2 regions of the Flavonifractor sp. An91 genome follow, and region 2 is predicted to be linked to the other one. Evidence: a T-box and tRNA genes for the amino acid it is inferred to sense, from the RefSeq annotation. Region 2 holds a T-box; the other holds one or more tRNA genes.
What was found. A T-box is a leader RNA that pairs with one kind of tRNA and senses whether it is charged. The one in region 2 lies ahead of tyrS (tyrosine--tRNA ligase), so its partner is inferred to be a tRNA-Tyr.

Region 1: it encodes a tRNA-Tyr, which carries the amino acid that the T-box ahead of tyrS (tyrosine--tRNA ligase) is inferred to sense. The anticodon was not compared.

What each region holds. Positions count from the first base shown of each region.
Region 1 covers NZ_NFHA01000016.1:34,717-38,122, reverse strand. The annotation lists gene B5G42_RS10320 (DUF6483 family protein) at 1-355, opposite strand, end outside; gene B5G42_RS10315 (LexA family protein) at 371-1,000, opposite strand; tRNA gene B5G42_RS10310 (tRNA-Tyr) at 1,280-1,364, opposite strand; tRNA gene B5G42_RS10305 (tRNA-Thr) at 1,377-1,452, opposite strand; gene B5G42_RS10300 (hypothetical protein) at 1,711-1,944, shown strand; gene B5G42_RS10295 (sigma-70 family RNA polymerase sigma factor) at 1,970-2,242, shown strand; gene rpoN (RNA polymerase factor sigma-54) at 2,340-3,406, shown strand, end outside.
Region 2 covers NZ_NFHA01000003.1:7,466-10,871, forward strand. The annotation lists gene B5G42_RS02815 (AI-2E family transporter) at 1-20, opposite strand, end outside; gene tyrS (tyrosine--tRNA ligase) at 170-1,399, opposite strand; T-box leader at 1,772-2,014, opposite strand; gene recN (DNA repair protein RecN) at 2,081-3,406, opposite strand, start outside.

The DNA of each region.
Region 1 (3,406 bases), on a different contig from region 2:
GAATCACACCGTAACGGGCCGCCAGCTCCTGCAGGCCCTCCTGCAGCTCCTGCCGGTCAAAGCCGGCCTGGTCCAGCTGGTCGTCGGTGAGGGTGTTGGCGCGGGCATAGAAGTCCACTGCCACCTCCAGGTAGCGCAGGTCGTCCCAGTCGCTCTCCTGAAAGAGCAGATCTTCTCCGCCGCCCACATCGCCGGCGGCCAGCCGCTCCACCAGTCGGAGATGGAGGGCATCCAGCGCTGCGTCCTCCTCCGCACCGGTGGGCAGATAGTCGGCGGAGTCCTTCTTCAAAACCAGCTTGGCCAGGGAACGGGCCAACCCGTCCACCTGCCGCAGCATCCAGTCGTCTGTCAGCATGGTATCGCTCCTTTGTTATAATTCCCGCACCAGTTTGACGGCTATGCCCACGATGCGGGCCAACCCCTGCTCGAAGTCCCGCAGGGGAATGATTTTGGGCTCATAGCAGGGATTTTCCGGCTGAAGGATTACCATACCCTTCTGGCAGCGGAACCGCTTCAGGGTGGCGTCCTCGCCGTCCACCAGACAGGCCACGATCTGACCGTTCTCCGCCGTGGATTGCCGCCGGATGAGCACCAGATCCCCGTCCCTGATACCGGCGTTGATCATGCTGTCGCCGGTGACCCGAAGATAGAAATGCTCCTCCGGATCGGGCACGTCGGCAGCGGCATAGCCCTCGATCTGCTGGCTGGCCAGAATAGGGGAGCCCGCCCGGATGACACCGAGTATGGGTACCACCGGCTCCCGGCGAGCAGGGCAGGGGGGCTGGCGGGGGACGTTGAAACCCTGCAGCCACAGCGGGTCCACCCCAAGGGAGCGGGCAATGGCGGCGGCGGTGCCGATTTTGGGCTCACGCTGGCCCAGGACATAGCGGTTCAGAGTCTGGGGATTCATATTCAGCCGGTCCCCCAGCTGTTCATAGCTGAGGCCGGACTCTTCCATCAGGCTGCGCAGACGGGCGCCGAAGGTGCTCTCCTGCTCCATACCATGTTCCCTCCTGTCCAATTTGTGGGTCTATTCTATCACATTTTATCACCAAACGCAACATACTTCGACAAAAAATGATTGACTTTTATCTCCGTTTGGTGTTATTATGGCTATGCGATGGAACGAAAGTTCCATATTTGGATAAGTTCATCACCAATCGGAGATTTATTTCGGAGAGGGGAGAAACGCAGGGGAAGAAAAAAGCCCCGCCGTCCGGCGAGGCATCCCGATTGGGGAGGAAAATAAAAAATGCCCCGCCTTCTGGCGAGACATTTTTGGTGGAGGAGGGTGGATTCGAACCACCGAAGCGAATCGCAACAGATTTACAGTCTGCCCCCTTTGGCCACTCGGGAACTCCTCCATATGAACTTGTTGGAGCTGGTGGACGGACTCGAACCCCCGACCGGTTGATTACAAATCAACTGCTCTACCAACTGAGCTACACCAGCAGACCAGCTCGTCCACAGCGAATGTTATTTTATCAGGGAGAAGGGGATTTGTCAAGAGAAAGAACAAAATTTTTTAAAAAATTTTTGGAGGAGGAATGGGTATCCGGCCACGGGTGTGGACAGACCCGCTGCGGGATGTGCAGCGGGTACCGCCGGCAGAGTGGTGCCGCCTTTGCGGCGCGGAGCTGTATGGCCAGGAGCGGGAGCTTTGCCCGCTCTGCCGGGCGGAGCTTACCGACAGAGAGAAGGGGACTAGGCATGACATTACAGGAGTTATCGATTCAATATCGGGCAGGTGCGGAGACCCTGCGGCAGCGGGTGCAGCTGCTGGAGAGCCGAAGGACGGCCGCGGTGGACGAGCACGGACGCCGGCTGCTGGAACAGCGCATTCGCCATCTGGAGGCCATGTGGCGAGAGGCCCGGGACCTAGCGGTCCTGTGTGAGCGCTATTACGACAGGGGGTATCACTGCAATGTCCGGTACACGATATAGGAGAGGGAAAGAGTTTGCCGCCGATATGGCAGTCTATGCTCAGGTCATGGCGGAGGATAACTCCGAGCAGATGGGGCGGCTGCGCCGCAATGTGATGCGGGCCCTCCAGGAGGATGTAACCCCCCGGCAGCGGGAGTGTATGCTGCTCTATTATGAAAAAGGGCTCAATATGCGGCAGATCGCCGAGCTGACCGGTGTGGATAAATCCACCGTGTCCCGCAACATCAAGCGGGGAGAGTCCCGGCTGCGCCGCTGCCTGCGCTATGGAGCCGAGCAGCTGCTGGCGCCTCGGGAGTGAAGTATTTTCTACCGGGCGAGATGTTGAAATGTGAGGGGGTTCCATGATATACTTTCTTCCGAGAAACCGCGAAAATGGGCGAAGGGAGGAAGTTACCTTGGAATTGAACCTGACACAAAAGCAGACACAGACCCTCTCTCCCCAGATGATGCAGTCCATGGAGATCCTTCAGATGGGGTCTCAGGAGCTGCTGGAATACATTGAGGAGGCCGTGCAGGAGAATCCGGTGCTGGAGCCGGAGGAGCGGTACGACAAGGCGGATGAGAGCGATCAGCTCCGCCGCAAGCTGGAGTGGCTGGAATCCACCGACCCTCAGAACCGTTACTATCACCAGCAGGATACCGAAGAGGAGGACGACCAGCTGGGCAATTACGGCACCATGGAGGACCGGGAGGACAACCTGTATTACTATGTGCTCTCCCAGCTCAAGGTGCTGGATCTGCCGCCGGAGGTCATGGAGGCCGGTACCTTCCTGGTGGAGAGCCTCAACGCCAACGGCTGGCTGGATGAGCCTTTGGATGCCCTGGCTGCCGATTACGGCTGCCCGGTGGAGGTGCTGGAGCAGGCGCTGGCTGCCGTCCAGTCCCTGGAGCCCGCCGGCGTGGGGGCCCGGGACCTGTCCGAATGCCTGCGGCTCCAGCTGGTGCGCCGTACGCCGGTGGACCAGCTGGCAGTGCGTATTGTGGAGAGCCAGCTGGATGCCCTGTCCAAGAGCCGCTACGGCCTCATTGCCCGGGAGCTGAAGGCAACCCCGGAGGAGGTGCGGGCCTCCTGCGAGTTGATCCGCACCCTGAATCCCCGGCCGGGCACCGGATTTGCCGCCAGAGAGAACCTGACCTACATCAATCCCGATATCATCGTGGTCAGCTTTCCCGATCACTTCGAGCTGCTGACCAACGACTACTATTTCCCCACTCTGGGGATCAGCGGGTACTATACCCGTCTGCTGAAGGAGAGCGATGACCAGCAGGTGAAGGATTATCTCACCGGAAAGGTCAAGCAGGCCAAGTGGATGGTCCATGCCATTGAGCAGCGCCGCTCCACCCTCATGTCCTGCGCCGGGTGCATCCTGGAGCTGCAGGAGGCCTTCTTCCGGCAGGGACCGGGCCATCTGGTGCCCATGTCTCTGGCCGACGTGGCCGGGCGCATCGGGGTCCACGAGTC
Region 2 (3,406 bases):
GGGTCCTCTTTTTCCGGCACAGTGCCTTCCTCCTTTGCAGCCGCCACACACATTGCCGGGGCGGTAAGCCTTCCAACAGGTTTATTGTATCATGCCTGTTTGTCGCCTGCAACCAAAGTCAGGTAAAATTAAGAAAGGGGCTGCCCCACTGACGGCAGCCCCTGAACACTCAGCCCTGCAGAGAGGCCCGGTGGAAGACCTTCTTGCCCTTCTTGATCATGACGCCGTCGCCGGAGAGCTGCTCGGCAGTCACGGCAGTGTATACGTCCGTTACCTTCTGGCCGTCCAGTTCCACGCCGCCCTGCTCGATGAGGCGGCGGGCCTCCTTCTTGGAGGGCGCCAGCTTACAGGCCAGCATCAGATCCAGAATACCGATGGCGCCGTCGGTGAGCGCACCAGCCTCCAGGGCGGTGGAGGGCACGTTGCTCATATCGCCGCCGCCCACAAACAGGGCCTTGGCAGCATCCTGGGCCTTTTGGGCCTCCTCCTCGCCGTGAACCAGCTTGGTCAGCTCAAAGGCCAGGATCTCCTTGGCGGTGTTGAGCTGGCTGCCCTCCCACTTGTCCATCTCGTCGATCTGCTCCAGAGGCAGGAAGGTGAGCATCCGCAGGCACTTGAGCACATCGCCGTCGCCCACGTTGCGCCAGTACTGGTAGAACTCATAGGGGCTGGTCTTGTTGGGGTCCAGCCACACGGCGCCCTTGGCGGTCTTGCCCATCTTCTTGCCCTCGGAGTTGAGCAGCAGGGTGATGGTCATGGCGTGGGCGTCCTTGCCCAGCTTGCGGCGGATCAGCTCGGTGCCGCCCAGCATATTGGACCACTGGTCGTCGCCGCCGAACTGCATATTGCAGCCGTAGTGCTGGAACAGATGGTAGAAGTCGTAGGACTGCATGATCATGTAGTTGAACTCCAGGAAGGAGAGGCCCTTCTCCATGCGCTGCTTGTAGCACTCAGCCCGGAGCATATTGTTGACGGAGAAGCAGGCGCCCACCTCACGGAGCAGCTCAATGTAGTTGAGCTTGAGGAGCCACTCGGCGTTGTTCACCATCTGGGCCTTGCCCTCGCCGAACTCGATGAAACGCTCCATCTGCTTCTTAAAGCAGTCACAGTTGTGCTGGATGGTCTCCGGGGTCATCATGTTGCGCATATCGGTACGGCCGGAGGGGTCACCGATGTAGCCGGTGCCGCCGCCGATGAGGGCGATAGGACGGTTGCCCGCCATCTGGAGCCGCTTCATCAGGCACAGAGCCATGAAGTGACCCACATGGAGGGAGTCGGCGGTAGGGTCAAAGCCGATGTAAAAGACGGCCTTGCCCTCGTTGATCATCTTGGAGATCTCCTCCTCGTTGGTGACCTGGGCAATGAGGCCACGGGCCTTCAGTTCTTCGTAACAAGTCATGTTCATTCTCCTTTATCTCAATGGTGTAGTCATCAGTATAACCGCTTTCCGCAGTGGGGACACTTGGCGTCGTCCATGTCGTGGAGGATTCCGCAGTGGGGGCAGGGGACCTGAGCAATGCCCGATCCCTCATCCTGGGAGATGCTTCCCGACAGATAAAAGTCTAGGTGTTGGCAGCTCTGGCAACACCATAGCTCCACAGGCATTAAATCTTCCATCCCGTTCCGCTCAAGATTCCCTCTCAAATGCCAGCCCGGCGCACCTTTTTTCAGAAAATGCTGTCCAATGCAGGCCATCTCCCCGCCGCAGCGGGTACAGACATTCCGATCCACAAAATCCCCCTTTCATGCAAAAAGCCCTCTGTCCGTTCGGACAGAGGGCGTAAAAACGCGGTACCACCTCTGGTTCGCCGTTTTCTCGCAAAAACGGCCTCATGCCGTGCCAACACACGGCGGCGCGATAACGGGCGCACCCGACACGGCCCTACTGGGGGTCTCCCCTGTTCAGGCGGCTGCTCCAGAGTGTATTTCCCAGCCTGTCCCCTCCCCCTCTCACCAAACCGGGGGCTCTCTGGGCGGGACGGGGGTTGGTACTTCTCCCTGTCATCGCAGTGTCATATTGATGAGGATTATAATCGCTCTTGCTCCGTTTGTCAAGCAGAAAAGCGGTACTCAACAAAATCTAGCTTTTGTGTAGTTTCTTGTAGGTCTCCGCACTGTCCAGCAGCTCCCCGGCGGCGCCAAGGGTAGCGTCGGTGATGTGCTCGCCGGAGGTAAGCCGGGCCAGCTCCTCGCACCGGCGCTGGCGGGTCAGACGCTCCACCTGGGTATAGGTCCGGCCGCCCCTCTCCCCCTTCTCCACGGAGAAGTGGACGTCGGCCATGGCGGCCAGCTGAGGCAGATGGGTAACGCACAGTACCTGCTTGGCGTGGGCCACATCGGCCAGCTTTTCCGCCACCTTCTGGGCCGCCCGTCCGGACACGCCGGTATCCACCTCGTCAAAGACCATGGTGCCCACCTGATCGTTTTCCGCCAGCACATTTTTCAGGGCCAGCATGATGCGGGCCAACTCACCGCCGGAGGCAATCTTCTGGATGGGCTTCAGGTCCTCGCCCACATTGGCGGACATGAGAAACTGCACCTCGTCCATGCCGGTGTCGTCCATGGCGAACTCCCCCGGCTTGGGTCCAAACTCCACCTGGAACCGGACCTTGGGCATATCCAGCTGGGCCAATTCGCTCTGAATCCGCTGTTCCAGCGCCTTGGCCGCCTTCTTTCGGGTCTGGCTGAGGGTCTCCGCCGCCTTTCGGGCGTCGGCCAGGGCCTTGGACTGCTCCTTCTCCAGCCGGGCAATGGTATCAGTGGAGAACTGGATCTCGTCCAGTTCCTTTTTGCAGCGGTCCAGATAGTCCAGCATCTCGTCCACCGAATCGCCGTACTTCTTCTTCAGCCGGTGGAGTACGTCCAACCGGCTCTCGATCTGGTCCAGCTCCCCCGGTTCAAAGTCAAAGGCGTCCCGCAGATCCCGGATCTGCTCGGCAATGTCTTCGGCGGCGCAGCGGAGTTCCACCAGCTTTTCCAACAGCTCGGCGGCCTGGGTGCTGATGCGGCCGGCGGCATGAAGAGACTGCTCCGCCTCCCCCAGCAGGGCAGCGGCTCCTTCCCGTTCATCATCGCCGGACAGGGCCAGATGCGCGCCTTCCACGCTCTTCATCAGCTTACCGGCGTTGCGCAGCAGATCCCGCCGCTCCGTCAGTTCTTCCTCTTCCCCGCTCCGCAGCTCGGCCCGCTCCAGTTCGCCGATCTGAAATTCCAGGCTGTCAATGCGCCGGGCCTTCTCCGCCTCGTCCATCCGGAGGGATGAGATCTCCCGGCGGAGGGCAGCCAGTCTGTTATAGCAAACCCGGTAGGCATCCAGATCCGCCCCGGTGGCGCCAAAGCCATCCAGATAATCCAGGTGACACCGCTCGTCCAGCAGCTGCTGGCCGTCGTGCTGGCCGTGGATATT